Regions from separate parts of the Shewanella sp. MF05913 genome, predicted to be linked through region 2. Evidence: predicted binding sites of a transcription regulator. Region 2 holds the regulator's gene; the other holds the start of a gene.
What was found. Region 2 encodes MetJ, which represses methionine synthesis genes. Its sites were predicted from a motif close to TAGACGTCTAGACGTCTA; they were not measured.
Positions count from the first base shown of each region.

Region 1: the regulator MetJ is predicted to act here: its motif matches at 2,894-2,911, upstream of metH (methionine synthase).

Region 1 covers NZ_JCAYNT010000002.1:141,813-158,469, reverse strand. The annotation lists gene metH (methionine synthase) at 1-2,747, opposite strand, end outside; gene AC19MV_RS04115 (histidine phosphatase family protein) at 2,958-3,668, shown strand; cobalamin riboswitch at 3,667-3,784, shown strand; gene AC19MV_RS04110 (ABC transporter ATP-binding protein) at 3,864-4,673, shown strand; gene AC19MV_RS04105 (FecCD family ABC transporter permease) at 4,666-5,799, shown strand; gene cobT (nicotinate-nucleotide--dimethylbenzimidazole phosphoribosyltransferase) at 5,875-6,969, shown strand; gene AC19MV_RS04095 (adenosylcobinamide-GDP ribazoletransferase) at 6,979-7,764, shown strand; gene cobU (bifunctional adenosylcobinamide kinase/adenosylcobinamide-phosphate guanylyltransferase) at 7,764-8,294, shown strand; gene cobO (cob(I)yrinic acid a,c-diamide adenosyltransferase) at 8,442-9,080, shown strand; gene AC19MV_RS04080 (cytosolic protein) at 9,683-10,021, opposite strand; gene AC19MV_RS04075 (DUF4279 domain-containing protein) at 10,751-11,182, shown strand; gene AC19MV_RS04070 (hypothetical protein) at 11,222-11,839, shown strand; gene AC19MV_RS04065 (efflux RND transporter periplasmic adaptor subunit) at 12,901-14,160, shown strand; gene AC19MV_RS04060 (hypothetical protein) at 14,214-14,435, shown strand; gene AC19MV_RS04055 (ABC transporter ATP-binding protein) at 14,592-15,290, shown strand; gene AC19MV_RS04050 (ABC transporter permease) at 15,309-16,622, shown strand; gene AC19MV_RS04045 (FtsX-like permease family protein) at 16,645-16,657, shown strand, end outside.
Region 2 covers NZ_JCAYNT010000005.1:65,344-82,000, forward strand. The annotation lists gene AC19MV_RS08705 (flavohemoglobin expression-modulating QEGLA motif protein) at 1-1,142, shown strand, start outside; gene AC19MV_RS08710 (HlyD family secretion protein) at 1,301-2,260, shown strand; gene AC19MV_RS08715 (ABC transporter ATP-binding protein) at 2,257-3,234, shown strand; gene AC19MV_RS08720 (ABC transporter permease) at 3,239-4,357, shown strand; gene AC19MV_RS08725 (hypothetical protein) at 4,398-4,796, opposite strand; gene AC19MV_RS08730 (alanine/glycine:cation symporter family protein) at 4,934-6,298, opposite strand; gene AC19MV_RS08735 (SRPBCC family protein) at 6,490-7,026, opposite strand; gene AC19MV_RS08740 (cysteine-rich CWC family protein) at 7,405-7,656, opposite strand; gene metF (methylenetetrahydrofolate reductase) at 7,734-8,618, opposite strand; gene AC19MV_RS08750 (VOC family protein) at 8,956-9,441, opposite strand; gene AC19MV_RS08755 (3'-5' exonuclease) at 9,657-10,247, opposite strand; gene AC19MV_RS08760 (bifunctional aspartate kinase/homoserine dehydrogenase II) at 10,346-12,739, opposite strand; gene metB (cystathionine gamma-synthase) at 12,854-14,017, opposite strand; gene metJ (met regulon transcriptional regulator MetJ) at 14,228-14,542, shown strand; gene AC19MV_RS08775 (sulfite exporter TauE/SafE family protein) at 14,612-15,352, shown strand; gene AC19MV_RS08780 (c-type cytochrome) at 15,608-15,937, shown strand; gene AC19MV_RS08785 (DUF3373 domain-containing protein) at 16,089-16,657, shown strand, end outside.

The DNA.
Region 1 (16,657 bases), on a different contig from region 2:
TCAATTGATACGATGGTTTTACGCTTGGTTTGCGACAGGCGTTTTTCACGCATGATGTCGTATTCTGCATAGGTTTCATCAATGGTAGCTTGGCGAGTGTTGTTATTAATGAGCTTCGACACGACTGGCACAGCGCGTGATGCATCGGCAATGTATATCGCACCATGTGGATAGTGTGGGGCAATTTTTACTGCTGTATGAATTTTAGAGCAAGTAGCACCGCCAATAATGGCTGGTATGGTTAAGCCTTCACGGTGGAAGGTTTTAACGTTGTGTACCATTTCGTCTAGGCTTGGGGTGATAAGCCCTGACATACCGATAATGTCGATGTTATGTTCTTTCACGGCATCGAGGATTTTCTCAACCGACACCATCACGCCTAAATCGAATACTTCGAAGCCATTACACGCCAGCACAACGCCAACAATGTTTTTCCCGATGTCGTGCACATCGCCTTTTACGGTAACCATCAAAATTTTACCGTTAGATTGACCTTCTACTTTTTCAAGTTCGATATACGGGTTTAAATAGGCGACTGCTTTTTTCATTACACGAGCCGATTTAACCACTTGGGGTAAAAACATTTTGCCGGCGCCAAATAAGTCACCTACCACGTTCATGCCATCCATTAATGGACCTTCAATCACATCAAGTGGGCGGGTGGCTTCAAGACGAGCAGCTTCGGTGTCTTCATCGATAAACTCAGTGATACCTTTAACTAAAGCATGCGATAAACGTTTCGATACTGGCCAGCTGCGCCATGCTAGGTCTTCTTTTTTAGCCACTTGTGAGCCATCGCCGCGATATTTTTCGGCAATGTCTAACAGTTGTTCAGTGTTGCTTGAATCGGCCACTGGGCAAGGTAAGTTTTGTACCACGTTTTCGACTCTAAGCTTAAGCTCTGGGTCAATGTCATCATAAATCGCTAATTGACCTGCGTTTACAATCCCCATGTCCATACCCGCTTGAATCGCATGGTATAAAAACACTGCGTGAATGGCTTCTCGCACTGGGTTATTGCCGCGGAACGAGAACGATACGTTAGACACACCACCCGAAATCATGGCGTGTGGCAACGTCGATTTAATGTCTTTGATTGATTCAATAAAGTCGACAGCATAGTTGTCGTGCTCATCAATGCCTGTCGCGATAGCAAAAATGTTCGGGTCGAAAATAATGTCTTCTGGGGCAAAGCCAACCACATCAACCAAAATGCGATATGCACGGGTACAAATTTCGGTTTTACGGGCACGAGTATCGGCCTGGCCTTGCTCATCAAACGCCATCACAATGGCCGCAGCGCCATAACGTTTTACTAATGTGGCTTGTTTAATAAAGGCTTCTTCACCTTCTTTCATCGAAATTGAGTTAACAATCGACTTGCCTTGCACGCATTTAAGACCCGCTTCAATCACTTCCCATTTTGATGAGTCGATCATGATAGGTACGCGTGAGATGTCTGGTTCTGAGGCAATGAGATTTAAAAACTTGGTCATCGACGCGGCGCCGTCGAGCATGCCTTCGTCCATGTTGACGTCGATAATCTGTGCGCCGTTTTCAACTTGCTCACGCACCACATCGAGTGCCTCTTCAAATTTTTCTTCTTTGATTAAGCGTAAAAATTTTGCCGAGCCTGTTACGTTGGCACGTTCGCCGACGTTAACAAATAATGAGTTGTGATCAATTGTTAACGGCTCTAAACCCGATAACCGACAGGCGACAGGAATGTCGGGGAGCTGTCTTGGATCATGTCTAAGTACCGCTTCACGAATCGCGTTAATGTGGGCCGGTGTGCTACCACAACAGCCGCCGACAATATTAAGCATGCCAGCTTCAGCCCATTGAGTAATGACTTCGGCCATTTCTTCAGGGGTTTCATCATAACCACCAAACTCATTAGGTAAGCCCGCATTTGGGTGAGCAGACACATAACATTCGGCAATGCGTGATAATTCTTCAACGTAGGGGCGCAGCTCTTTTGGGCCAAGGGCACAATTAAGGCCAATCGATAACGGCTTAATATGACGCAGTGAATTATAAAATGCTTCGGTAGTTTGTCCGGTAAGGGTACGACCGGATGCGTCAGTAATGGTGCCAGAGATCATCACCGGTAAGCGCTCGCCAATGTGATCGAACACTTTTTCAATGGCAAATAATGCGGCTTTGGCATTTAAGGTATCAAAAATGGTTTCGACCATAATAATGTCGGCACCACCTTCAACTAAGGCGCTGGTTGATTCAACATAGGCTTCGACTAATTGATCAAAACTGACATTACGAAACCCGGGATCGTTAACATCTGGGCTAATAGAGCAGGTACGGTTGGTTGGGCCAAGCACCCCAGCAACATAACGAGGCGTGCCTGTTTGTGCTGCTACTTCATCGGCAGCCTGGCGGGCAACGCGGGCACCTTCAAGGTTAATTTCTGCCGACAAGGCTTGCATGTCATAGTCGGCCATGGCGATAGTGGTGGCGTTAAAGGTATTGGTTTCAATGATGTCGGCACCGCCGAGCAGGTATTTGACATGAATGGCCTTAATCAGCTCGGGTTGGCTGAGCACTAATAAGTCATTGTTGCCTTTAACATCGCAATGCCAATCTTTAAAGCGTTCGCCGCGATAATCTTCTTCTTCCAACTTATAATCTTGGATCATGGTGCCCATCGCACCATCTAAAATCACAATACGCTCTGCTAACAATGCGTTAAGTTGTTCAAGTGTTTGACTGTGAGAAGTCGACTTCGCCATAAACAGTTACCTTTTTATCACTATATTGCTTGATACCTTGATTAAGATAAGCATACCCTTAAATCAATCTAAAAGGGCGATATCCTCATTGAGCTCATCAATGGGCTAACTTACATGCTTATCTACTCAGAATGTGTTTGGACATATAAACGTATAGACGGCTATAGTACGCGAGTTTTTATCACAAGGGCAAGGCTGAGGTTGATTTAAATGAAACAAGCTAAAATCATTTTTTTACGCCACGGCGAGTGCGAAGGCGGTGACATTGCCCGTGGCCAAATTGATGTTGCGCTCACAGAGCTGGGGCGTGAACAAATGCGCCAAGCCTTTAGTAGTGTGTCTTTACCCATTAAGCAAATATTTAGCTCTCCTTTAGTGCGCTGTCAGCGCTTTGCCGATACGCTGTCGCAGCAGTTATCCATACCATTAACGACATTGCCAGCCTTACAAGAGGTCAATTTTGGCGTATGGGACGGGCAAACTTATGATGCGATTTATCAAGCCAGTCCAAGCCAATTTGATGCGTATTGGCAAGACCCATGGAAAGTGGCGAATACACCAGATCAGGGTGAGAGTTTGGTGGATTTTTATCACAGGGTGCAGCAAGGCTTTATGGCGGTAGTCGACAGTATGTGGCAAACACTTAACCTTGCAAATGAGCCAGAAGCTAATCATCTGCAGGCCTTAGTCATTACTCATGGCGGGGTAATGCGTTGCATTATGGCGCATGTGCTTAATGCCAGCCAAAACAACGGATTATTCGCTAACCTAGCCATCCCCTATGCTGCTATTATGTCTGTTGATGTGTACTGGACTGAGCCTAGCGACAGTAATACACCTTTAGCAGCTAATTCAGTGTCTCAACCTGAGGTTAGCTTTAGGATAAACTGGCCGCAACAAGTGGCGGTTGATACACGTTAATCATTATGTAATTCAAAGTATTGGGAATTGGGTTAAGCCCAAACTGTACCCGCAACTGTAGGTATTCAACTCCCGTTGAATATAAGTCAGATACCAGCTTTGAATTGCCTCAACCCCCATACCTAAGCGGGTGACTTAGGGGAGTTATTATGTTGATATTTATTAAAGTATGTTGGGCATGGCAAGGTGTAAAGCATGCCTGAGTCAGTATTAGATGTAGAACACCTATTTTGGCAAGTTAACGGAAAAACCATTCTCGCCGATATTCATTTCAGCTTACCGAAAGGGCAAATGTTAGGGTTAATTGGCCCAAATGGCGCGGGTAAATCTAGCCTATTACGTTGCCTATACCGTTATATTGTCCCGAGCAGCGGCAATATTGACTTGTTTGGCAAAGAGTTAACGACCTATTCTGCTAAGGCATTAGCGCGCACCGTAGCCGTAGTACAACAAGATACGCCGCATTACTTTGACCTGACGACAGAGCAGTTAGTCACCATGGGGTTAACGCCACATAAAGGCTTATTTGATGCGACAACTCAAGATGACCGCGAGTTAATTAACAGCGCTTTAGCTAAAGTCGGCCTTAGTGAACATGGCCAACAACCTTACGAACATTTGTCTGGCGGCGAAAAACAACGTGCCCTTATTGCGCGTGCAATTGTACAACAGCCGCAAATCCTTATTTTAGATGAGCCCACCAACCACCTGGACATTCGGTATCAAATTCAAATTTTAGAATTAGTGGCTTCACTTGGGATCAGTGTGATTGCATCTATTCACGACTTAAACTTAGCCAGCGCCATGTGTGACAAATTACTGTTACTGGATCAGGGTAAGCTTATTGCTAAAGGTCATCCGACCGCGGTGCTGACTGAGCGGCAAATCAGTGATGTGTTTGGCGTGTGCTGCGAGGTGAATGTTCATCCTCAGCATGCAAAACCATTGATCAGTTATTTTTATGGTTATCAAACAGCTAACAGAGCGAGCCAACAAGATGAGTAACCCGGCTCAAACTCGATACTATTGTGTGTTAGCCCTCATTGTTGTGGCGACGCTATTCACGCCGTTTTTTGCTGCCAGTTTTGGTGCCGCTAACATTAGTTTCACAGATGTCATCAGCGTGTTTAAATCCTTGTTTAGCAATAACCCTGCGCCAGATCCGGCAGACATAATTGGCGGCATTACTGGCGCGGATAACACTTCGCCGGTGAGCAGTTTAACTCAACGGATTATATTTGAGCTGCGTTTACCGCGTATTTTGCTGGCGTTTGTGGCGGGTGCCGGTTTATCTATTGCGGGGAGTGTGCTGCAAACGGTTACGCGTAATCCGCTTGCCGATCCGTATTTATTTGGCATTAGCTCTGGAGCGTCATTTGGCGCAGTGGTGGTGATTTCGCTATTTAGCCAAACAGGGATTTTTGCGCAATTTTTTGATGGTGCGTTACTGATATCGTCTGTTGGACAACAGCCCTGGTGGTCCTGGTCGATGCTCAGTTTACCTGTGGGTGCCTTTATTGGTGCCACGTTGTCCGTGCTGCTGGTGGTCGCATTGTCGGGTATTGGCCGTACCAGCCAAGTTGAGCGCATGTTGTTATCTGGGGTCGCGACGTCATTTCTGTTCGGCGCCTTAACCAGTTTATTACTGTATTTTTCAAGCCCGCAAGCGACCGCATCAGTGCTATTTTGGAGTTTAGGCAGTTTTGCTAAAGCCAGTTGGTCACAGTTATGGCTGCCTACGGTAACCGTTGGCGCGAGCTTACTGATTATGCTGGCCTTTAAACGACAAATTATGGCGCTGCAAGCCGGTGATGAAAGCGCGCATACCCTTGGGGTTAATGTGGCAAAATTGCGCTTAAGCATGCTGTTGCTGTGTTCATTAATTACCGCCATGTTAGTGGCCAGTTGTGGCGGTATTGGTTTTGTAGGGTTAATGATCCCACATACGGTTAGGCTATTGTTTTCCGGACGTCAGCCGATGATATTAACTGCGGTATTGGGCGGTTTATTTATGGTGTGGATTGATGTGATTGCGCGCTGCTTATTAGGCAATCAAGAATTACCTGTCGGTATCATTACTGCATCACTTGGCAGTGTGTTCTTTTTGTTTATTTTACGTCACCGTCGATAACAGGATGAAGAAGTGAAGCCACTATCTATACCGAAATCTATGCCAGCATCTATACCGCAATCTATGCCCAAGCCTATATCGCAATCGATAGCACAGTCGTTATTTACCATTACTGCGCCGAGTCGCGAATACGATGATGCCATTGAGCACAACATTAATCAAAAAACCAAGCCGCTTGGTGCATTAGGACAACTTGAGTCGTTGGCATTGCAAATTGCACGAGTGCAATATAACCGTGATAAAACGTTAATGAGTCACCAAGTTGCAGATGTGGCTTTGCACATCATTAAGCCGACGTTGTTAGTGTTTGCTGCCGACCATGGTATCGCCGCATACGGTGTGTCAATTGCCCCAAGCGAAGTGACCACTCAAATGGTGCATAACTTTATTAATGGCGGCGCGGCGATTAATGTATTTTGTCGCCAGGTGGGGTTTGCGTTAGAAGTCATCGATTGCGGCATTTTACAGCCATTAGATCGCGACAGTGGTGTGGTCAATCAGCGCTTAGGTGTGGGAACCCAAGCCATGCATTTACAGCCGGCGATGTCGTTGGCACAAGTTCGTCAAGGATTTGAACTGGCAAAGGATTTAGTCGCAAGACATGTTAATAATGGCACAACGATTATTGCATTAGGCGAAATGGGCATTGGCAATACCAGTGCGGCAGCGGCGGTAATGGCGGCAGTGCTAAATCTTGATGTTGAAATATGTGTCGGGCGCGGCACAGGCATTGATGATGCGACGTTAGTAAAAAAAATCACATTAATTAATCAAGCAATTGATTTGCATCGTAATGAACTGACGTCCATTGAGTCGATTCTAGCGCATTTGGGCGGTTTTGAAATCGTGCAAATGGCCGGCACTATTTTGGCGGCAGCTGAGCAAAAAATATTAGTGGTCATTGATGGTTTTATCGCTACTGCTGCGGCATTAGTTGCGCTAAAATTAGCACCACAATCAAACGATTATTTAGTGTTTGCTCATGAGTCGCACGAGCAAGGGCATAAGTTAATGCTACAAACGTTGCAGGCAACACCGTTGTTGTCGTTAGGATTAAGGCTAGGAGAAGGGACTGGCGCAGCATTGGCCCTACCTTTGATACAAGCCGCAGTGAATTTTTACAATCAAATGGCCAGTTTTGATAATGCTGGCGTTAATAATGTGGTTTAAGGGAACAAAATGTCTGGCGATATAAAATGGTTGCGGCAGTTAAATTTATTTTTTGTGGCGATGAGTTTTTTTACTCGCATCCCTATACCATCCTGGGTAGTGATCGACAGTGACAAACTCAACAAGGCCAGTCGTTATTTTGGCCTAGTCGGTTTACTTATCGGCTTAATTTGTGCGTTAGTGTTTTGGTTGGCGCAGTTAATTTTACCAGCCAGCATTGCGATTTTATTGTCGATGGTTGCGGGTGTGCTCATTACCGGTGCATTCCATGAAGACGGCCTAGCCGATACCGCGGATGGTTTTGGCGGTGGCTGGACAGTAGAAGACAAGCTGCGCATCATGAAAGATTCGCGCCTAGGCAGTTATGGCGCCTTATCGTTAGGGTTAGTGTTATTGCTTAAATGGCAATTACTGGTTGAACTTGCGCTTTATAGCCCAATGGCTGCCGTTAGCGCGCTCGTTGCCGGACATACCCTTAGCCGCGTGGTGGCATCGAGCTTAATTTTCAGTGAGCAATATGTTCGTGATGATGCTAGCAGTAAATCAAAACCTGTCGCCCAAGATCAGCAATTAAACGATTTGTTTATTTTGATCGCCAGTGGCATTTTTGTACTGTTATGGCTTAATGGCCTAGCTGCTTTTGTGTTATTCATTACCCTGTGGTTAGTCCGTATTTTGTTGGGTGGTTTTTTCCGCAAACAGATTGGCGGTTACACAGGCGACACCTTGGGCGCGGCGCAACAAATTAGCGAAGTTTGCTGTTACTTAGTGATATTAGCGGTAGGGTTAAGCTAGTGATTCATTTGGTGTTGGGCGGCGCGCGCAGTGGCAAAAGTCGATTTGCTGAGCAGCGTGTTGCCGAATACGCCGCCATCGGTTACTCATGCGTTTATGTTGCGACTGCAACGGCGCTAGACCATGAAATGACTCAACGTATTGCCAAACACCAGCAAGACAGAGTGTCCAGCGCCCATAGCTGGACACTACACGAACAAGCTTTTGATGTTGCCCAAACCTTAAAGGTAATTGATAAGCCGCAACAAGTTATCTTAGTCGACTGCCTAACGCTGCTATTAACTAATCATTTACTCGACCCAAATCCAGAGCGTTGGCCACAACAAAAGTCGTTACTGCTTGAATGCCTCACTCAATTACACAGTGATGTGGTGTTAGTGAGTAACGAAGTTGGCTCTGGAATTGTGCCTATGGGCGAGCTCAATCGTCAATTTGTCGATGAGGCCGGGTGGTTAAATCAAGCTATCGCCCATATGGCCGATCAAGTAACGCTAGTGGTCGCAGGGCTGCCATTAGCGTTAAAGCAATAGCAATAGCATTAAGCAATAAGACTTCAGCGTACATGCACTCGATGTACAACAAATACCGATTAATCAGATCCATTTGCAGCCAATCGCTCGTATTGTTGGCGTAATATAAGCGCATTTGAATATGAGCACATTGACAGGAATACAGCTATGACAACGGATAACCAACAAACTGAACAAACCAACGCGATTGATGCCACTAAAGCAGAGCGTCACAAAGCGCGTCAGCAAAAAGTAAAGCAAGGCGTGGACGCCCAAATTGCTGCAGCGCAAGATGAAAAGGGCATTTTGTTAGTGTTAACCGGAAACGGCAAAGGTAAATCAACCTCTGGTTTTGGCTCGGTTGCTCGCGCTGTGGGTCATGGTCATAAAGCGGCTGTAGTGCAATTTATTAAAGGCACCTGGGCTTGTGGCGAGCGTAATTTATTAGAAGGCGCAGGCGTTGAGTTTCATGTCATGGGAACCGGTTTTACTTGGGAAACTCAAGACAAAGAAAAAGACACCCAAGCAGCAATGGAAGCCTGGGTTGAAGCCGAAAAACTACTCAAAGACGAATCGATAAACATGGTGTTGTTAGATGAGTTAACCTATATGGTCAGTTATCACTACATCGACCTTGAGCGAGTATTAACGGCTTTGAGAAACCGTCCTCCAATGCAGCATGTCATTATCACCGGCCGCGCCTGTCATCGTGACATCATTGAGTTAGCCGATACAGTCAGCGAGGTTCAAGCGATAAAGCACGCGTTTAATGACGGCATTAAAGCTCAACTTGGGTTTGATTATTGATTTATTGTTGTGCTGTTTGATGTGATCTAGACCGCTGAATAGACCATTAAGCCTCTTCTCATTTTATGGGAAGGGGCTTTTTTATGGTTTAAGTTTATCGGGAACTAATACCAATTCCGTTAATTATCTGGTCATTCAGCGGGAGTTCTGTGTCTTCTAGGCAAGTAATAGAATTGTAGGCATAGTTGTTCTCGGCAACAGCTCCTGCGTTGCTCTACCTTCTGCATCCATGCAGTCGTACGTCAAAATGCTATTAAGCAGCATGGAAGACACAGAAACCCGCCTTACAGGAGACACTCAGACCGTTCATTTCTTTGTTGCATTGCCTTAAAAGGGAATAACCATTATTTCAACAATGCGCCTCAAACTGAACGGTCTGAGTGGCTCTGATTGGTCACATAATTAATAGAATTGGTATAGCGAGTTGGAGTATGTGTTGTGCCTTTTATTGGTGAACAAAGTAACGGAATCATCAATGATTTCAGTTGCAACAAATTGGGCATATTGATTGGGCTTCTAACTCATTTTTCACCAAAGATTGGTTCAAATATGGCCAGCTCACGTATTCTTTTGTAAAAAGTCTTCAACTGACTGAATAATGTTCAGTCTATTCGGGTGATAAAGGTTTGCTCGTCATCCACAAAAGCTACAAAGCCGCCGTGATAGATAAAGACTCGACCACGCCCCTCAACAAAGCAGGCAAGCTGTGGGTTCAATTCTTCTTCGTTACCCTGTCTTTGATATGTGCCGATATCGGTGATTACGCCGCTGTGCGCAGGCAAATATCCATAAGTTCGCTTGGCTTGAACAACCAAGTTCAATTCGCTGGCGGTTGAGAAGCAAGCGGGTATCGTACCGGCTTCTTCGATAAACATCGTTTTCAGTTCTTCAAAAGCTGTGATCACTAGCCAGTCGATGCCGTTAACATGATGGATAAACATTGAGTTTCTCGGTAATTCTGTTGCGCAGATTTTAACATTATCAGAGGCAGAACGTAGTAGAGATTTAGTCATTTTGTGCAATTTACGGCATTCACTAGGCCACTAACGTCGTGGCGCTTCGCCCACACCAGACCAAGAGGAAACCAACGGCTGTTCCCTCTTTACTCTTTATAAAAAAATTGGCCCAGCCGCCACATCAAAATTATCATTCTTGTTACTAAACGATAGCTGCGATAATTTCGCGACGTGGATCAATCCAGCTTTTAACTTCGTCTGTAGTCCGCTTCGGCCACCTCTTTATAGTAAAGAATGAAAATGCTAACGCTTCAGATGGGGCGTCCCTTCCCCTCTAAAGCTAGCTCGCCATCCATGGCTAGCTCACGTCATTTTCTTCAACGGCCTCAAGTTCAGAGTTGAATCAATCCCTTTAAAGCAAGGCATATTACTCGTTTTCCTCATTCCGAGTTAGCAAGGTGTATCAGGGGAAAGGCAATAACCGAGCAATGAAAAAGATTAAACATCATCAATCCCACCTTAAAAGGTATAATCAGAACAGACGATTAGATGAAAGGTTGTACAAAATACCACTACCGTTAAAAAGCAAACTCCTATAGCATAAATCGTACCGATTAATTTGGATGTATCATCGGCCAAGTCCAACAAGCGATTTATGCTTAGCAAATAGCGCAGCGCATAAATACTAAAATTTTATGTTTCTAGGGATAGTCAGTGCCAGATTATAAGTTTAGTGTCTCATTAAAAATTTCACATCCCAAAGTTGATGCCAAAACGATAAGTGACACGTTATCTTTATCACCTACGAACTCACATGACACAGGTGACTTGAGGATAACTAAAAACGGTAGGCTTCTTGGTGGTTCATATGAGGACATGTTCTGGAATTTAGATTTATGTGATGGCAAACGAATAGATGCAGAAGACGTTTTATTCGAAGAGTTCATAGCTCAAAAAAATGCAGAATTAGAAAAGCACAAAGACTTCTTCAATAAATTGCGCTCTACTGGCGGGGTAATTGAATACTTTGTTGGCTGGTTTAGTGTTGACAGCATAAATATGAGCATCTATTTAGAACCACCGTTATTAAAAAACACTGCTGATTTAGGTATCTCCATTGTTTTATGCGCGTACCCTGAATATTAGAAACATAACAGTAAATATGATTAGTGGAGCAACATCATAATGAAAAAATTAATACTTTTTTTATTCTTTTTTCCATTATTTTTAAATGCTACTGAAGCTTATAGTAGCAGCTCTTTTATTGAGCAAATGAAAGATTTATGCCTAAATACTGAAGCGACTCACTGCTCTAGTGAATTGTACAATATAGGGCAAGAGAATGAAGGTGCTGTCGTTTACATCAAACAGCCTGAATTCATTTTTGATAAATATTGTGTGGAAATGGAAAATAAACATGAACTATCATCTAGAGTGTACACCTTAAATTCATATATATATGTTGGCAGGTCTATCAATGGAGCTTGTTCAGACTATATTCGTTATACACAAGATCATGATGGGAAGTCTTTGTATATTGATGCTAATGCTTTAGATTTTATTTTTTCGTTAAAAGATGTATTTCACAAAAATAAACTCAGGAGTAAATGCCTTAATAAGTCTGATGATTTTTATAAAAATATCGATATTCATGGGGTGAATATATATCCAAGTATTGTCGATGGTAAGCTAAAATATGAAATAAGCATAACTCAAACAGGCGATGATGTTTTGTACTCGATGTACTTTGATTCAACAACTCATGCGGAAGAATGCGAAAGAGAAAGAGGCCGAAAGCCATAACATTCCAAAGTTAATAAATCATCGGACATGGCCAGACAAAGGACAAACTATCGTTAGCTCAGAAAATACTCCTCCCTAATACAACTGTTCTTTTATAGAGCATGAGCAGTAATTTCGTGGGGTTAGAATTTATATGGGCAACGTTATAAAAAATAAATTCTAGCCACTTTTGTCCAAAAAGGAGTTGGTCTTAGCTTTCAAATGCTCAAATTCAACTCTGAACTTGAGGCCGTTGAAGAAAATGACGTGAGCTAGCCATGGATGGCGGGCTAGCTTTGGAGGGGAAGGGACGCCCCATCTGAAGCGTTAGCATTTTCGAATAAGGCCGAAGAACACTCAGACGAAGTTAAACGCTGGATTTGACCACGTCGCGAAATTATCGTTTTTCAGATAATTTTGATGTGGCGGCTGGGAGATCCAAGAGGGAACAGCCGTTGGTTTCCTCTTGGTCTGGTGTGGGCGAAGCGCCACGACGTTAGTGGCCGCAGGCTATAAAGAACAAAAAGTGCAAAACAAACACCTGGATCCCGGCTTAAAAGCATTGCCGGGACGACGCCGTATTTGGCCCGTGTAAGGTGGAATCTTGCAGTCTTAAACATTCGTGGCCGAAGGCCATAAAGAACAAACACCTGGATCCCGGCTTAAAAGCATTGCCGGGACTACGCCGTATTTTGCCCGTGCAGGGTGGAACCTTGCGATCTTAAGCGTTTGTGGCCGCAGGCCATAAAGAACAAACACCTGGATCCCGGTTTAAAAGCATTGCCGGAAAGGCGCAGTATTTGGCCTGTGCAGGGTGGAACCTTGCGATCTTAAGCATTCGTGGCCGCAGGCCATAGTAGTTACAAAAGTACAAAGCAAACTAAGTGTCCGCTCGGACACTTTCCCCATTATCGGACAGTTTTTAAATCTGTCCGCGGACACTTTTAACGTGTTCGGTTGTCGCTTTAAATCATTATCATTATGAAAAATAACAACAAATAACTTTTGGCATGGCTTGTGCTTTACCTTAGGTATAAACGTGAAGTAGTACGTGCTGTCAACGTGTTACCTAAGGATTTGAGATGATTAAAGACACAAGTAGCCAAGATACCCTTGTAGCGCCGAAGCTAAGGCGCAAGCTGCGCCTACCCTTAATAATAGGTTGTGGCGCCATATTGATGAGCGCGTTAGTGTGGGCGAGTTTAAGTCATGACAGTAATCAACGTTCAGTTGATGGCGCCGATTTACGCATGGCAACGCTCACTCGTGGAACCTTAGTGAGAGACATTGCTACTACCGGTAAAATTGTCGCCGCCAATGCGCCGATTTTATACAGCACGGAAGAAGGTGTGGTGACGCTATTAAGCCAACCTGGTGATGAGGTTGAACTTGGGCAAGTAGTGGCGAAGGTTGAAAGCCCACGTTTGCAAAGCGAGTTGCAGCAACAGCAATCATTACTTGAAGGTATGCAAGGCGGCCTTGAGCGGGCGAAGTTAGATGCCCGCCGAGAGCAACTGCGCGTCAGCCAGGTTTTAGACATGGCGAAAGTGGATTTAGAAGCGGCAGATCGTGAAAGTCGTCGTGGCGACCAACTGATAGAATCAAGCTTGATCAGCAGAATTGATTTTGAAAAAAGCAAAGATGATTTGCATAAAGCCAAACTGCTGCACAAACATGCTCAGCAAGAAGTTGAGTTAATGCGCGACACCCTCAGCTTTGAAATTCAAAACCGTACCCTTGAAGTTCAGCGACAGGCTTTAGTGGTGCGCGAACTCACACGACAAGCGAATGCGCTGAATATTGTTGCGCCAGTGAACGGCATTATTGGCAACTGGCTGGTGGAACAAAAAGCCCGTATTGCTGCGAGTCAGCCGATGTTAACCGTTGTGGATTTAACCGCCTTTGAAGCAGAACTTGCTGTACCCGAGTCTTATGCCGATGAACTGGGATTAGGCATGGATGTCGAGCTGAGTTTTGGCAACATGAATGTGGTTGGTCAATTGTCGTCAATTTCACCTGAAGTCCGCAATCGTGAAGTGACCGCCCGAGTGCGTTTTGCTAACAGTGACAGCTTGTCTTTACGTCAAAACCAGCGTTTGTCTGCCCGAGTGTTACTGGAAAATAGACCTAATGTATTAATCGTCAAACGCGGTGATTTTCTCAATATGGGCGGCGAAGTAGCGTATCAAGTGAATGATGCTGTCGCTCATAAGAAAACCGTTAAATTGGGCGCACGCAGTATGAGCCAGGTTGAAGTAGTTGAAGGTGGTGAAGAAGGTGATGTATGGGTGATATCTGGCACCGAAACCTTTAAAAATGATCCCAGGATTCAAATCCGATAGCTAAGTCGATAAACAAGCAAATAACCAAACACTCAACTGAGTAAGGACATTCCATGACTTTTATTCAACGTAGACAGCTTATCGCGCTAGTGGCGTTATTTATTCTCGCAATAGCGGTGAGTTATCGCATTGATAATCAAACAGATTGGTTATCGGTTAGTTTGCAACTAATTGATCTCGGCAGCCATGCCAGCACGCGATTAATAGACATCAATTCAGCGGTTAGCTTGCACATTAATATTAACGACATGCTTAAAGTAAAGCTGCAGTTTTAGCCCACTTGGATAATAACATCGCAACAGCGCTGTTTTATTCCATTTAATCTGAGCATTCAATTTGAGCATTCAATTTAAGTATTTAAATTCTGACTCGTAAGACATTCGCAGTAGAAGCACTGGAATGCAACAACCTAATAAACCAAGGAAGCCAATATGTTATCAATGAAAAATATCAGCAAGGTGTTTAAAACCGACCTCGTTGAAACCCACGCGCTACGAGATTTTAACCTTGAAGTGAATGAAGGCGAGTTTGTCGCGGTAACAGGGCCTTCTGGTTCAGGTAAAACCACCTTTTTGAATATTGCAGGTTTGCTGGAAGGTTTTTCATCTGGTGAATACTGTCTTGATGGCGTTAATGTGTCGAATTTAAGTGATAACCACAGCGCTAAAGTGCGTAACGAGAAAATTGGCTTTATCTTTCAGGGTTTTAATTTAATCCCTGACCTTAACTTAGCTGAAAACGTTGAAGTGCCATTGCGTTATCGCGGTATGAATGCCAGCGAGCGTAAGCGCCGAGTCGAATCCGCATTAGAACAAGTCGGCTTAGGTGCGCGGATGAAACACTTACCGACACAATTATCTGGCGGACAACAGCAACGTGTCGCCATTGCGCGTGCACTAGCAGGCGAACCGCGATTTTTACTTGCCGATGAACCAACAGGTAACCTAGACAGCTTAATGGCGCGCCAGGTGATGGAGCTTTTAGAGAATATTAATCAACAAGGCACCACCATTATTATGGTGACACATGACTCAGAATTAGCTCGCCGTGCTCAGCGTAATATTCAAATTGTCGATGGCCAAGTGTGTGATTTTTCGATGTATCAACCTGCAGCTACTGGCACGCGTTAATCGCATAAGGAGAATATTATGTTTTTTTATTATTGCGATTTAGCCTGGCGCAGCATACGTAAAACACCGATGTTATCGATGTTAATGGTGTTGGCGATTTCGATTGGGATCGGCATTACCATTACCACCTTAAATGTGTATAAAACCATGTCGTACAATCCGGCTGGCGATCGCAGTGAGGTGATTAATTCGGTGCAGCTTTGGAGCCAAGGCCTAGATACCTGGGATGGCTTTATTTCAAGCATCACCTACACCGATGCAATGAACTTGCGTAATAACGATGAATTGAGCCTAAAAGCGGCGACTTATCGCACCGGTTTAGCGTTGCAGTCTGACAACCCCAAAATTGAGCCTGTTTTACAAAGTGTGCGGGTGACCGACAGAGACTTTTTCAGGATTTTTTCGGTGCCATTTTTATATGGCAGTTATTGGGACGCCAGCGTTGATTTACGCCCCGCGTATCAAGTGGTGATTAGTCAAAAGCTAAACTTACGCTTTTTTGAAGGCAAAAACAGTGTGGGTAAAACGGTGTTTTTAGACCGTAAGCCTTACCAGATAGTGGGAGTTATTGAAGACTGGAATCCACAGCCTAAATACTACGACCCGCTTAATGGTGCGTTTAATGATGCCGAAGAAATATTCATTCCATTTTCACTAACCGGCCAGGAAGAGTTTGATGTGTGGGGCAATACCAGCGGTTGGAAATTTGAGCCTATGATCACCTACAGCGACCGCTTAGCGTCAGAAAAAGTATGGATTCAATTTTGGACTGAATTGAATAGTGAAGATGAAAAGCAAATTTTTCAAGGTTGGTTAACGCGTTATGTTGAGCAGCAAAGAGCGATCGGCCGATTTACTGATACGGCTAAAACCCCTAGTGAGTCAGTACAAATTAGCGATATCGATAAATGGCTTGAAGATAATGATGTGGTACCAAAAGATAACAAAATTCTGGTCGGTTTAAGCTTGTTGTTTTTAAGTGTGTGTTTGGTGAATATACTTGGGTTATTGCTGACCAAATTTTTAAAGCGCGCACCAGAAGTGGGTGTTCGCCGTGCTATTGGTGCCAGTCGTGGACAAATATTTAGTCAGTACATGGTTGAAGTTGGCATGATTGGTTTTATCGGTGGTGTAGTGGGGTTGTTATGGGCTTGGGGATCATTAACCGCGCTGCACAGCTATTTTTCAATGGACCAAAGTGTTACTGGGCTTGATGCCAGTATGTGGATTATTACGCCATTAATTGCTATTTCTACCGCTGTATTGGCTGGAGTTTACCCTGCCTGGGTGGTGTGCCGCACTAAACCGAGTGTGTATTTAAAAGCCCAATAACGGATTATATAAGGGCATCACCATGTTACATATCA
Region 2 (16,657 bases):
AAACCGATCTACAAGGTTTAAAAAGTGTCATTGAACGAGGCCTAGGTAAGCGCGATAAATTAGGAAAAATCCTTCTGGCTAACATTGATCAATACCGAATCGTGATCGATATGCTGCATAATCGCGGTAACCCTACCTTTGGTAAACTCAGCCAAGAGCTATACGGCAGTGCAAGCCATAAATTGCATGGCGACCGCCATACGCTTCGCCAACTTGGCGACCGCTTGAGCCATATTTTCTCGTTGCCAGCAGCGCGCCATATGAGCAATCGTCATCCTAAAATTATTACCGCCCCAGAAGCCGTTAACGTGCTGAGCGAGCGCTTAGTTAAGTATTTCCATAACGATGAAATTCACGTCAAATTAAGCGATGGTATCGCCTCTGACGCCGCGGTGGGTGGCGATACAGTAAAACTGAATACTAGCGCCATGTTTAGCGAATCCGATCTCAATGTGTATGAAGTCCATGAGGGCTGGGTTCATGTGGGCACAACGCTTAATGGTCGTGCTCAGCCACATGCAACCTGGCTCAGTGTCGGGTCACCACGGGTTACTGCGTCGCAAGAAGGCCTGGCAGTACTGATGGAAATGCTTACCTTAAGCTCAAACCCAGGGCGTGCTCGTCGTATTAGCGACCGAGTTTCTGCGGTCGACATGGCTGAACAAGGCGCCGACTTTATCGAAGTGTATCGCTACTTTAGAAATCTTAATCTAAGTTCAAAAGACAGTTACCGAGTCACTCAACGGGTGTTTCGTGGCGGCATGGTCGCTGGCGGCAGCTTTTTTACTAAAGATATTTCATATGTGCGCGGTTATGTTGAAAACATTAACTTTATCCGCAGTGCCATTAGCACCGGCTTACCAGAACTGATCCCAATGTTATTTTTAGGTAAGCTCGCGATTGAAGATATTCCGGTACTGTATCAAGCTTACCAAGAAGGCATCATTGCCAAGCCCAAATATTTACCGCCGATGTTTGAAGACATCAGTGGCCTTTATGCCTGGTTTGGTTTTGCTTCTGGGATCGGTAATATTGATCTTAAAGGGGTGCAACGACACTTTGCCCGCCAATTTAAGCACGTGGCTCCATCATTGGCTGTCGACTTGTTTGAAGACTCAGAATTTGACAATAACTTCGAGTAATTATTTCGGGCAATTATTTAGAGTAATGGTTACCGCTTAATCACTATTGTCTAAGCTCATTTTCTAAGACTCATTGGCTAAGTGTGGTGTAAATCACACTTAGCTGACTCATCAAATGCAATGCTATAGTGTAATCATATCCTTATATGAGACTTGCTATGAAGCATCTGCTATTTTCAGCGTTCTTATCCTGCGTCATAATCCTCAGTGGTTGCACGCCGTCCACACCCGACCAAGCTTTAGGGACCTTAGAGCGCGATCGCGTATTACTGCGCGCCACAGCCGCTGAAATCATTACTGCCCAACCCATAAAAAAAGGCATGAACATTAATCATGGAGATTTATTAGTTCAATTTGATACCCACAAACAAGCGGCACGATTAGCCGTGATGCAAGCCGAAGTGGTTAAAGCCAAAGCCTATTTATTAAAGCTCACCAATGGCGAGCGACCAGAAGACATTGCCAGCGCAAACTCAGCATTAAAAAGTGCCAATGCCGCCAAAATTGAAGCGCAAAAGTCCTATCAACGCACAGCCAGTTTATTGGCTAAGCGCTTAGTCAGTGAGGCCGAACGCGATCGGGCTTTAGCCCTTAGAGATCAAACTACTGCCGAATACGATGCAGCAAACGATCGCTTAACGGTTTTGATCAAAGGTGTTCGCCAAGAAGATATCTTTCAAGCTCAAGCGGCACTCGATGCAGCCACAGCTAATTTAAGCTACGAGCAACAGGTGTATAGCGATTTGAGTATCCGCGCAACTCGCAGCGGAAAATTAGACAACCTGCCTTACAATATCGGCGAACGTGTTCCTCTAAGTGCTGTAGTGGCGGTAATACAGGCCGATGCAGCGCCTTATGCCAGAGTGTATATCCCCGAGCCTTACGCCGCTAAACTGAAAATAGGCCAAAGCTTGTCGGTAACGGTCGACGGTATCGATAACGACTTTAACGGCACGCTTCGCTGGATAAGCACCGAACCCGCATTCACGCCCTATTACGCACTCAATCAAACTGATCGTTCACGACTGGCATTTTTAGCTGAAGTGAGTTTAGATGACACCGCTAGCGAACTCCCTACAGGTATACCTGTTCAAGTTATCTTACCGGCGCAAAAATGAAGCCAACAACAGACCCTCAATGGGTAATTCAAGCACATAATCTCACTAAACGCTTTGGCGACTTTGCTGCGGTTGAACGCTTAAATTTATCTGTGCCTAAAGGCCATATATATGGCTTTTTAGGCCCCAATGGCTGTGGTAAATCAACTACCATCAGAATGCTAACCGGCTTGTTAACACCAAGCGAAGGCGACATTAATGTCATGGGGTTAAGCATCCCTAAACAAGCTGAAGCATTACGCCATCATATTGGGTATATGACACAAAAGTTTTCGCTCTATGACGATCTCACCGTCAAAGAGAACCTGCAATTTATTGGGCGAATTTATGGCATTAATGCAGACCATTGTAAGAAACGAATTGATCAACTGCAAAGCACTTATAAGCTCAATCAATATCAACACCAATTAGCAGGCACACTCAGCGGCGGACAACGGCAACGGCTTGCATTAGCCTGTGCCTGTTTAAATCAGCCTTCATTACTGTTTTTAGATGAGCCCACTTCAGCCGTCGACCCACAAAACAGGCGCGACTTTTGGGAACAGTTATTCGACTTATCAGAGCAAGGCACCAGTATTTTAGTGACCACACACTATATGGATGAAGCCGAGCGCTGCCATAAAATCGCGATAATGGAAAAAGGTCACATTAGAGCCGATGACACACCAAAATCATTAATGGACAATATCAATGCCCACGTTGTTGAAATCACCACCACAGATTTAAGGCAATTAAAACAGATGCTAATTACCATTGAGCACGTTACCTCAGCAGCGCAATTAGGTCATCGCCTACGGGTATTGGTGAGTAAGAACATCAGCGATCCTATCCCCTGGATATTACATCAATGCCAGCAGCACAATCGGCAGTTGAATCCGCAAGACATACGCCTAGTGACTGCTAATCTAGAAGATGTGTTTGTTAGCTATACAGGCCAGCCCGTACCCGCCAAACCTATGCAACAAGAGGGCTAAGGTCATGGCGAGTTTATTAAGCAGCATTCGTCACAGCTACTTGCGCATTTATGCCATTACCGCCAAAGAAATCAAACAACTAAGCCGCGATCGCATTACCTTTGCCATGGTGATTATGATCCCGCTCATTCAATTACTGCTATTTGGCTATGCTATCAATACCGATGTGCGTGCCATCCCCGTGGCAATTGTCGATCAAAGTGACTCCGCGGCTGGGCGATGGATAGTTGAAGCGGTTAAAGTCACTCAAGTGGTGGAGGTAAAACAATTTTTAACCACAGCAGAGCAAGCGCAAGCCGCCATCAGGCGTGGCGACATTAAAGCCGCGTTAATTTTACCGCCAACCTTAACTGCAAAATTAGCGCATAACGAACCGATAGGCCAATGGATAGTCGATGGGTCAGACACCATGATCGCAGGCGCGATCAAACAACTCAAAAACCTGTCTCTCAACGACATTGTGCCTGAGCAAACGAGCAGTTCATCTCGGTTTGAAGTGAGTCTTTTTTATAATCCTGAGCAGCGATCGGCAGTCAATATTGTGCCGGGACTCATCGCAGTGATCCTTACCATGACCATGGTGTTATTTACGTCGTCCGCCATTGTGCGAGAACGAGAGCGCGGCAATTTGGAACTATTGATCACCACCCCAATTAAACCGCTTGAGTTGATGATAGGAAAAATTTTACCGTATATCGTTATTGGCCTCATACAAATGACCATTATTTTAGGGTTAGGTAACCTCATTTTTGCCGTGCCGATCAATGGTGCAATCAGTCATTTATTGCTTGCTACATTACTGTTTATTACCGCTAGCTTAACCTTAGGCTTAATCATTTCAACCATTGCCCAAACTCAACTTCAAGCCATGCAGATGACGATTTTTATTTTACTGCCAACCATATTACTGTCGGGATTTATCACCCCGTTAGAAGCCATGCCAACCACAGCAAAATGGATTGCAGAAGTCCTGCCTGGCACCCACTTTATGCGGGTCATTCGGGCAATAGTGTTAAAAGGGGCAACGCTAGGCGAGCTCTACAAGGATATTTTATGGCTAGTAGGATTTACGTTAGTTGGATTGTGGGTAGCCGCTAAGCGCTTTAATAAACGCTTAGATTAGTGCCTATTGCTAAGCAGCAATAGGCTGGACCTGCGATGTATTAAAAGCCTCTATCAATACTATAAGCTTCGCCATTACATTCTAAATAAGCACTACAAGATGGATCAACAAGGCGACCGCATTGCTTCATCACAATCGCATTACCTCCGCGTTGCGACACTTGTACCTTAAGCGACTTAGCCATAGACGACAAACTGGGTAAATTATCCAATTTCGCCGGGTCTAATGAGTTTTCGCAATAATATGTCGTGACTTCGCCCAAAAACCTCGCTTTAAACCTCGACATCTCTGCAGAGGTGTATGTATCAACATTACCTGCTTTTACGTTACCTACCGCGATATCGCCCGCATTGGTTCTAAACCCCAAATTAGAACAACCCGCGGCAAATAACACCGCCAACACGGTCGCGCCTAATGTGGCCAAAAATGCTTTGTTCATGTAAAAATCCTTTTAAAAAAGCATGCTCACTAAAATAATGAACATGCTTAAACTGAGTACCAAAATTGATTAACGTGTCTAACAGAGACTATGAATTATAAGATTAAGTTCACCTGCTCATCAATAATTCAGCAACATTAGCGCTGCGCTTTGAGTGCGCGCTGCTTGAGAAAGTACTCACGGGTTAAACTAAATACCACAGGGCTCAGTAACACTAACGCGATTAAGTTTGGAATCGCCATCATGGCATTTAATGTGTCGGCCAATAACCAAATAAACTCTAAAGAACTCACTGCACCTAATGGCACCACTAACGTCCAAATTAAACGAAATGGCTTAACAGCTTTATCACCTAAAAGGTATTGAACACACTTTTCGCTATAAAAGCTCCAACCTAAAATGGTGGTAAAGGCAAAAACAGCTAATGCGATAGCCACAATGTAATTACCCATAGGCAATGCATGCGAAAAAGCAAATGAGGTTAATGCCGCACCATTTTCACCCGAGGTCCAAGCACCTGAAACTACAATGGCTAAACCGGTAATTGAACACACAATTAACGTATCGATAAATGTGCCTAACATGGCCACTAAACCTTGTTTTACCGGATTACTGGTTTGCGCTGCCGCGTGAGCGATAGGTGCACTCCCTAAACCAGCTTCGTTTGAAAATACTCCACGGGCCACACCGAAACGGATAGCCGCCCATACCGCTGCGCCTGCAAAACCACCTTGGGCAGCAACAGGGTTAAAGGCACTTTCAATAATTAACATAAACGCCGCTGGTACTTGGTCGGCGTACACCACCAATACTGCAATACCCGCAGTAATATAAAACACCGTCATTAATGGTACTAACTTGCCAGCAACTTCAGCAATACGCTTAATACCGCCCATTAATACCGCACCAACCAATACCATCAATATCACGCCAGTCACCCAACTTGGTACGCCAAAGTTACTGCTCATGGCATCGGCAACGGAGTTAGCTTGTACTGTATTACCAATACCAAAGCCGGCAATAGAACCAAAAATAGCAAAGGCGGTACCGAGCCATGCCCACTTGCTGCCTAAGCCATTTTTGATGTAATACATTGGGCCACCAACATGGTTGCCGTTGGCATCTGTTTCACGATATTTTACCGCCAGTACCGCTTCAGAAAACTTGGTCGCCATACCTACAAGCGCAGTACACCACATCCAAAATAAGGCACCTGGGCCACCAATAAAGATTGCCGTAGCAACACCCGCAATATTACCCGTGCCTATTGTTGCCGATAACGAAGTCATTAACGCATTAAACGGACTCACATCGCCTTTTTCGCTTTCGTCTGTGACTTGGCGACCAGACCATAATAATTTAAACCCGCGACCCAGTTTTAAAATAGGCATGAGTTTTAACCCAATAGACAGAAATAAGCCTACGCCTAAAATCATAACTAGCATGGGGATACCCCACACAATACCGTTGACCGTACTGACAAAACTTGTGATTGCTTCCATGTAAAACCTCATAATGAGTAATGACTATTGTCGAAATTATTATTATTAGATGTTTGGTTATTATTATTATCATGACAACGGCCCAACTCCATTGTCACGATTGGATTTTTTAGGTTACCCCGATTACGTTAATCAAGGCAACCTAAGACAAGATGTGATGAATCATCTTCAAGATAAAACAGGTTTGTCCGTTACTCTTTTTCAAGTATCACTTTCAACGAATCTAATCCTTGCTGTAAATCGGCCCCAATCATGGTTTCAAAATCGACAAATAGAAACATCAAGTTCATTGGATAGTCCATGTGGCCGCTAAAGTCCCAATCCACTTTAGTTTGTTGAGTGCTGATAGCTTCAGTTGTCATGTAAGCAGGTGACGTCGCTTCAAACGGCGAGATAAAGCGTAATTCAAAATCGATACGCTTACCTTCGTCAATGGCAATAATCTCTTGCTCACCAACCCCAACATCAGGGTTTTCACTCGCCCATGCAGATACAAAACCCACTGTCGCATCTGTTCCTCGAAAGGTTTTAACCATTTCTGGGTCCATTTGCGCCCACTTACTAAAATTATCTTGGTTTTTTAGATGTTTAATATAGTCAAAAACCTCAGTAACAGGCTTGTCTATGGTAACGGTGCGGGTAACGGAGTAATCGGTTTTAATAAACAATGCGGCGATAAAAGGGATGGCGATGATGACAGCAAGCCCTAGGAGAATTTTTTTTAACATTATTATTATCCTCAAATATTGAGGTTTTAGTATACCTACCAAGCGCTTGTAAACAACAAATAATTAACAATTGAAATGACTATATACAACCAACCTGAAGATGCTCGATTTCAGCAAGAATTTACACGCGTTTAGGCAAGGCATTGATTGCGGGTAATGGTTATTCCCTTTCCAAAATCAATAACGCTGCATAAACGCGTGTAAAACTTGCCCTTTGGGAGTTTCACTGTGTTCTCCTGATTTTTAAAACAAAAGCGTTGTTGCGTTAATTTACAAGGTAACTACATTAACTCGCCTAGTATTGAAAACAAGGTGAAGCTCTGAAACACGTATTTTCAAGTTGATTGGGTATATATCAGATAATGGAAAAATAGCGGATCAAGGAATAAATAATTGTACTGCTGGGGGTTCTGTTGCTGTGATGAGTGCTATTTTCGCTAAACAGGAAGCACAGACACATTGATCTGAACGGATAGCCTTGTCTGGATATGTCGTTACATATTGCTGAATCAATTCAACCGCACTATAAGCAGAATCGACACACCAACAACTTGAAATATCTTGTCCAAGCGCCATTGAACACGCATTTTGTTGATGACAAATAGGGCATAGACCCGCTAACTCAGACACTGAATTTCCTCGTTAAAAATCAAAAAGCCTTCTGTAATCATATTACAGAAGGCTTCAATACCCAATCCCAGATTACCTTACTTTGGACGCACACCTAGTGTGTGGCAAATCGCATAGGTTAATTCTGCACGATTAAGGGTATAAAAATGGAAATCTTTAACGCCTTCACGCGCTAATACTTTAACCATATCAATGGCCACATTTGCACCAACCAATTGACGCGTTGCGGGGTCATCATCTAAACCTTCAAATTGGCGGTGTAACCAATGCGGAATAGCAACATTGGTCATATCGGCAAAACGTTTCGTCTGCTTAAAATTAGTCACAGGTAAGATCCCCGGGATAATCTCAACATCAATGCCTGCAGTGACACAACGATCGCGAAAGCGCAAATATGATTCAACATCATAGAAAAACTGGGTAATGGCGCGATTGGCACCGGCATCAATTTTTTTCTTTAAATTTATCAGGTCAGCTTGAGCATTACGTGCATCTGGGTGCACCTCAGGATAGGCTGCAACCGAAATATCAAAATCAGCAACAGAGCGCAATAAGCTGACTAAATCATTGGCAAAACGGGTTGGTTTTGGACTGCCTTCTGGTAAGTCACCCCGCAGCGCAACAATGTCTCTAATGCCTGAGTTCCAATAATGTTTTGCTAACTCAACGAGCTCTTCATCACTGGCATCAACTAAGGTTAAATGCGGCGCAGCTAACAAATTAGTTTCTTTTTGAATACGCTCAATCACACTGTGTGTACGGTCACGCACCCCAGAGTTAGCACCATAAGTTACCGAGACAAACTTAGGGTTTAATGGCTCTAAACGACGAATAGAATTCCACAGGATCTCTTCCATCTCAGGTGTTGAAGGCGGGAAAAACTCAAATGATACATTAATATCACTCAGCTCAGACAAGCTCTGATTTAACGACTGGGCATGTTGTGCATGATGAAAAGCCATAATGTATTCCTTCAACTTCTGTAACACTTCGGAGTCTATACCAAGCGGCTAACTTGACTCATTTCAGTTTATTTCAACCAAACCATTTAGCCGTTTGGACGTCTATACGTCCATATACTAGTTTAACTGCATGCTATGTCAAGCTAAAAAAACATCAATCACACGATTTAGTGGCATAACACTTCTCCCATAAGTAAAACCGATTCAAATGAATCTATTTTAAAGACTTGATTGAAGTCGTTGGTTGCATTCTGAGTGGTCATTTATTAATGCGGATTGGTATAAAACAAGAAAGCGACCTTTAAGGTCGCTTTGGGGTGAGGTTCAACGGTATAACTTACGCGTAATCAGAAGCGTACGTTTCTTCATAAGTATGCGAGTAGAATTCAAATAGGTTACCAAACGGATCTTCTAAATAAACCATTTTAGCGGGTTTGCTATCGTCTTCAGGGTGGTAACGCATAATATCCATACGCACCTTGCCGCCATATTGTTCGGTACGTGCAATTGCACCTTCAAAGTCATCTGTTTGCAAACAAAAGTGAAAAATACCAAGACGCGTAAAGTCAACGTCGTGTCGCTCTTGGCGATCGATCATTTCAAACAACTCAACACCAATACCGTCGGTGGTGACTAAGTGCGCAATGTTAAAACCTTTAAAGCCTTCACCAAATACAGCGACACACATTCTGCCAATCGCCGTTTTGCGCTCTTCTTGCACCTTAGTGTTACCCATTACCACTCGTAACCCTAGCGCTTTGGTATAAAACTCAACCGCTTTATCCATGTCGCCAACCATTAAACCTACGTGATTCATTTTCATAACTTACTCCTAAAAACGATTAATTGATTCGTCATTTGTTTCGATGGAGTAATCTTACGGCGAACACGATATTAATAAAAATTATCAAATCTTATTGATTTAATAATAAATATTTATGTATGTTTGAGTTTATTCTGTAGCTACGTTCGGCAAAAAAGAGAAAATATTAAGAATAATAAAACCTATGGAGTGGTGAAAGAGCCATGCCGGTATAATTATTGCTGACTCAGCCTTTCAATTTCGAGCTCGATGAGTAATGCAGTATGGGCATCATTTGCCGCATATTTTTTCTGATGGTTATGCAGAGGGAATATTGACCAATTGGATTGTTGTGCACTCTTAGATAGTCGTTGATTAAAAAACATCGCAACCGCAACCCTAGCGCCTACACGTTGTTTAACGCGTGCAAAACGCATCACTTTTGAAGAAAGCTCTTCTGTATTGGTTAACGTAATGCCAAATTTTCTCAAGAGTATTTTTCTGTCTTCCTTTAGCCCAAACCCCACCTTTTTTATCGTAGGATCCGACAGTATTTTAGCAATGTCAGTGAAGTGTTCATAAAACTGAGTAGGAAATAAAAATACTTTGGACTGTGTGGCTATTTGAATTAAATGAGGTCCATCGCTTACCTCACCTTTTATAAAACAAGGTTTACTCTCGGTATCAAAGCCTAAGCAAGAGTGTGTTTTTAACTCTGCTATTGCACTAATAGCGTCAGCGGTGTTTGTGACAACGATGATATTATCAAGACCAATACCCTCATAAAGTGGTAAATCTCGAATTTGCTCCTTTGTTGGCCTTTGCATTTAATATCCTTTTAATCGTAAGCAGCACTATCTAATAGAGGACGAAAAACTAATAGAGGACGAAAAAAAAGACCATCACATGGTCTTTTTAATCAATATTACTCTTGCAGTAAGTCTTTACAAATATGCACTAAATCCGACTGCACTGCGGCTGCGGTAACCTCTCGTCCAGCACCTGGGCCGCGGATAATCAATGGGTTACCTTGATAAAACGCACTGCGAATAACAAACACATTATCGCCAGGGGTTAAGTTGGCATAAGGATGATTATTGTCTACCCACTGCAAACCGACCTCGGCCTGCAGTTTACCCTCGACTTTGTCTAACGATGCCACGTAACGCAGCACTTTGTTTTGCTCAGCGGCTGCAACATATTGTTGTAACAAGTCATCATCTAACTCGCTAATACGCGGTAAAAAATCGTCTAACGACAACTCAGCTAATGCCTTAGGCACTAACGAATTAAGCGTAATATCATCGAGCTCAACGGCTAAACCAATCTCACGGGCTAAAATCAGCAATTTACGCTGCATATCACGGCCAGACAAATCATCACGCGGATCGGGCTCGGTAATCCCTAAACCGCGCGCTTCTAGGACTAATTCCGAAAACGGTTTGCTGCCATCGTAGTTTTCAAATAACCAACATAAGGTACCCGAAAAAATTCCGCCGACAGCTTCAATGGTATCGCCACTATTACGCAAATCGTTTAACGCGTGTTGTATCGGTAAACCCGCTCCGCAACTGGCGTTATAACGCCAAAATAACCGACGATTACTGAGCTGTTGCTTTAATTCACGATAAAAAGGTAATGGCCCAGAACCCGCCAGTTTATTTGCGCTCACCACATGAATGCCACGTGCAAATAGCTCAGGATACTGCAAGGTTAATGTGGCACTGGCACTGATGTCTAACGCGACAATTTCATCACAAGACAATTGCGCTAATTGCTCAAACAATGAGTCGTAATCCCAATCTGTAGCATGGGCTTGGTAATCTTGCTGCCAATGATTAAGGCGTATACCGTCATTTGAAATTAATGCCTTTTGCGACCCAACCACACCGATAAGCTCTACCGACGCTTCAAGTTCGCGATCTAATGTTTGGCTGGCACGCTTAAATAAATCGACCCATGCTTCGCCAATATTACCGACACCTAGCAGCAACACGCCGATGCGCATTCTGGGGCCGGCGCAGCGACGATGCACCTTTTGGGTTAATAAACTCACCTGCGCTTGTGGCACTAAGGTCACTAAGCTTAACGAGTCTTGATAAACAGGTTTGGCATCGCGGCTTAATAAACGGGCAAAGCTGCGTCTAAAATGATGTGCATCTGCACTGACTAACGCCACCAATCCTAGGTCAGTTTGTATGGCTAATTCATCAATCGCCCATTGCTCGCCATGTTTTACCAACAGTGCTTGAACCTGTTTTTGGCTTTCTAGGGTAAATGCCAGCTCAAATTTATGTTGGGCGAGCTCCCAATATGCTAATGGCGTCAGGCCTGCTTGATCTAAAATAGCCAGCAGTGGTGCAATCTCGGTGTTGAGTTTAAAGCTAAATAACACCACTTCATTGAGGTTAGTCACCACAGGTGCGCTAGCCGATGAACTCAGTGGAGCAATTAAGGTAAAGTCGGTGTGAGATGCGTAGCTTGAACGTACAGCTAAACTCACATCGGTGTTAAATAATGGCTGCAAAGTACGTGAGTGCAAAACAGGCGAGCCTAAACGCGCAAGGCGATCAGCTTCTGCTAAAGACATGCTTTTAAGCAATTTGGCATCATTAATTTTGTTAGGGTCAGCGTTAAACACCCCTTCAACATCAGTCCAAATGGTGACACGTTCAATGTCAGCCAGGCTAGCTATTAGCGTGGCGCTAAAGTCAGAACCATTACGGCCCAGCAATAAGGTATCACCATGGCGGTTAGCACAAATAAAACCGGTAATCACTAAACGCTCTTGCGGATGCAAAGCCAACAAAGCTTGCACCTTGTCGCGCGACTCTTGCACTAAAATATTAGGCACTGATCCTTCGTCGGCAACCAAAATAGAACAGGCATCAACATGCGTTGCAGCCACGCCAGTTTCGCGCAGTAATGCTGCCATTAAGCGTGCAGACCAGCGTTCACCAAAACTCACAACCTGGTTTAACTGATAATCGTTGTGCTGCTCTAAAGACAACAAGCTAACTAATTGCGCTCTGTCGGTAGACAAGCGCTCACGCAAATCACGCGCCTGCTCGTTTGACAATAGTTGCTCAATTAAGGTTTGCTGATAACTAATGAGCACTTGCAGCTCTTCTTGCCAAAGTTGACCGCTGTCGCGCAAACTGAGTAATTTATATAAGAAGTTAGTGGTTTTACCGGCAGCAGACACCACCACAAGATCATCACTGTTACCATGAGTCAGTAAAATATGGGCAACACGACGATAGCAATCAGCATCCGCTAAACTAGAACCACCAAACTTATGTAAATGACCTCGCGCCATTACGCACTCCTTAAACAACTACGACTTTTTTTATTGCGACTGCTATTTTACTTTATTTAACGAAAACTACAGCTAACATAAACGTAAATTAAGCTAATTTTACCCAAGTTCAGGCTATTTAATTGCTGCAACTGCGGCTAAACCGGCTTTAATATCAGCAACCAAATCTTCAGCATCTTCAATGCCGACAGATAGTCTCAATAAAGTGTCTTTAATACCAGCCTCTTGGCGTGCTTCTGCATCCATTGCTCTGTGGGTCATCGTGGCCGGAACGGCGACTAAACTTTCCACTCCGCCTAAACTTTCAGCAACACTGAACAATGTCAGCGCATTTAAAAATGCCACCACTTCTGCCTCGCCACCTTGCAATTCAAAACTTAACATAGCACCAAAGCCTTGTTGTTGTTTTGCCGCAATTTCGTGACCTGGATGGTCTTTTAAACCGGGATAGTACACTTTAGCAACCACGTCGCTGGCATTAAGCAGTTCCACAATCTTTTGTGCATTACGTTGATGCTCTCGAATTCGCACTGCTAGTGTGCGTAAACCGCGTAAGGTTAAGTAACTGTCAAACGCAGAGCCGGTTAACCCAAGGGTGTTTGACCACCAATGTAGTAGCTCACCTAATTCAGGATCTTTAGCCACCACAGCGCCGCCAACCACATCACTATGGCCGTTAATGTATTTAGTGGTTGAGTGAATAACGATATCAGCACCTAACAATAAAGGTTGCTGTAAAATGGGTGATAAAAAGGTGTTATCTACCGTAACTAATGCACCAACGTCGCGACAAGCATGGCTAATCGATTCAATATCAACCACGCGTAGTAATGGGTTTGACGGGGTTTCTAACCACACCATTTTAGGTTTTTGCGCTATGGCTTGGCTCAATGCTTGAGCATCGGTTTGGTCGACAACCACTAATTTAAATTGGCCTTTTTTAGCCAAATTGGTAAACAAGCGATAACTGCCACCATAACAGTCGTGCGGAACCACTAATAAATCATCAGGGCCGAGTAAGCTGGTCACCAATGTAATGGCCGCCATACCTGTGCATGTCACCACTCCGGTTGCACCTTGCTCAAGTTTTGCCAGCGCGTCACCTAATATGCAACGAGTAGGATTGCCTGATCGGCTGTAGTCAAATTCGCGCGGATTTTTATGGCCGTCGAACGAATAATTGGTCGATAAATAAATCGGTGGTACTACGGCTCCATGTTGTGTGTCTGATTCTATACCCTGGCGAACGGCCAATGTGGCGCTTTGATACTTAGTCATAAAGACTCCTAAAAATTCACAAACACACAAAATAGATGTCTAGACGTCCAAATTTACCTAAGAGGTTAGCGTACGTCAACCTAAATTAGACGTTTAGACGTCTAAACATAAAGAAATCTATTTGCAATCGTCACTAAATAGTAGCAATAATTTGACTAGAGATTGTAAGGGGTTAAAATCTGCCCCGTATTTATCGTTAAGGGTAAGTTAATGACTGAGTGGAATGGCGAATATATCAGCCCATATGCCGAACACGGCAAAAAGAATGAACAAGTAAAAAAGATTACAGTTTCTATCCCTTTAAAAGTATTAAAAGTACTGACAGATGAGCGTACCCGTCGCCAGATAAATAATCTGCGTCATGCGACCAACAGTGAACTGTTATGCGAGGCATTTTTGCATGCATACACAGGCCAACCATTACCTCATGACGGTGATTTATCCAAAGATGAACCGGATAGCATTCCAAGTGAAGCGAAAAAGTTAATGGATGAGATGGGTATTGAGTGGGAAGAAATGGAATAACCCACAGACTTAATCAACAGACTTTGAAGCGACCCTAATAAGAAGTCGTGATATTTTTATAGAGAACTTATGATGTCATTTATCGATCCATCTACATTGATACTGGCATCAGTTATCGTTTTTTTTGGCGCGCTAACCCAAAGCTTAATTGGCTTTGGGTTAGCCGTTGTCGCAAGCCCTCTGCTGTATATTGTTAATCCCCAACTTGTCCCTGTCCCCATAATTGTTATGGGATTTGCCATTTCGGCAATGACCTTATACAGAGAACGCGGTCACCTGCAATTTAATGGCTTGCAATACGCCTTACTCGGCCGGATCCCCGGTGGATTTGTGGGTGCAGGATTATTACTGTTTGCCCCACAAGCCATACTCGGCTTAATTATTGCGGCTATCGTATACATTGCCGTGATTCTGAGTGTTTACAAGATTACCGCCCCCATCAACCGTATAAGCTTATTTATTGCTGGAGTATTCTCCGGTATTTTTGGCAACATCGCCGCGATTGGTGGCCCACCGATGGCGATTTTACTCGCCGGACAAGATGCTAGCCAATTTAGAGCGGCATTGTCAGCCTTTTTTGTATTCAGCTCACTGATTGCGTTAGCCATTTTAGCCGTGGTCGGTTTAGTAGAAATAAAGCATTTGTGGTTGTCACTGATGCTGCTACCGTCAGTCATTGGCGGCTATCTTGTCTCGGGTTTGTTAATCAACCACGTCGATAAAAACAAAACCCGTCTTGCCACTCTCGTGCTCTGCAGCATCAGCGCCACGGTTTTAGTGGTTAAATCAGTGATGGCATTAGCCAACTAACCCTAAAAGCGATCTCTTTTTACATCTCAAAATATACCCTAACCCGCCTATCAAGCATCCAGCCAAATTAGCAATAGATCTGCGTCACACAAGTTCATTAGATTTTTTTCAATTAACTTTTTTTCAATTAGATTTTTCTCATGAATATGATCTACTTCAAATTAACAATACCTCTTTTTAGGTAACATTATTTACAGCAAAGCAATACAGCAATATTGCTAAGGCACAACCTATAAAAGCCCATAGAGGATAAACATGATGAACACTTATATTAAAGTTGGTATCGCAGTCGCTATTGCATTATCTCTCGGTAGCCAGGTCATGGCAGCCGATGGCGGCAACCCTAAAAAAGGTAAACACCTGTACAAAAAAGAATGTAAAGCCTGTCACAGTGCCAATAGCGAAGGTCAAGAGCTCACCCCGATGAGCAAAACCATGAGCCAATGGGATCGCTTCTTCTCGCGCGACAAACACAAAGCAAAACCTGCCGTTTTTGAGGCATTGTCTGAACAAGAACTAAAAGATATTCAACAGTTTTTGTATGACCATGCTGCCGACTCAGACCAGCCAGCAACCTGCGGCTAAGTCAGCCCAGCTGATCAACGTTTCTGAGTAAACGCCAACATCAGCCAGTAACCGAATCGAATTAAAAAATAATGAGGCTTAGCCTCAGGGAATCTGACAACCAAAATTTGCTTAATTGATTCAATATTAGGCAAATACGGGGAGAAACATCATGAGAACACTTATCTCAATACTGGTTGCTAACGCGCTCTTTATGAGTGGTGCAGCCGTAGCAACTGACACCGATGTACAAAAAATTGCCGAACTAGAAAAGCAGTTGGCCGAAATATCTGAAGATTTAGATTACTTAAACTCACGCGTTGACAAAACTGAACGTCATAGCGCATTAGACAGAATCGAAATTACCGGTGACTTTAGAACGAAAGTGCATTCATTACACTATCAAAATGTCACCTGGAACCCCGCCATGAACGTCAACTTTTCTGACTTTGCCGCTAAAGCAATGGCCGGTGAATTTGGCGACCCAAGCAGTGCCAGCTCACCTTTAGGGCAAATGATGATGGCCAATCCTGATTTAGCCGCAGCATTCCAAAGCGGTATGCTGCAAGGCGTAATGCCGATGGTATTGGGGCAAAAGACCCAACAAGATATCGATAATGATATTTTTTACACCACCCGCCTTCGCCTAAACCTTAATGCAAAAGTGTGGGATAACGTCAGTTTTGCTGGACGTCTTACTATGTACAAAAGTTGGGGCGACTCAACAGGCGTTAAAGTATT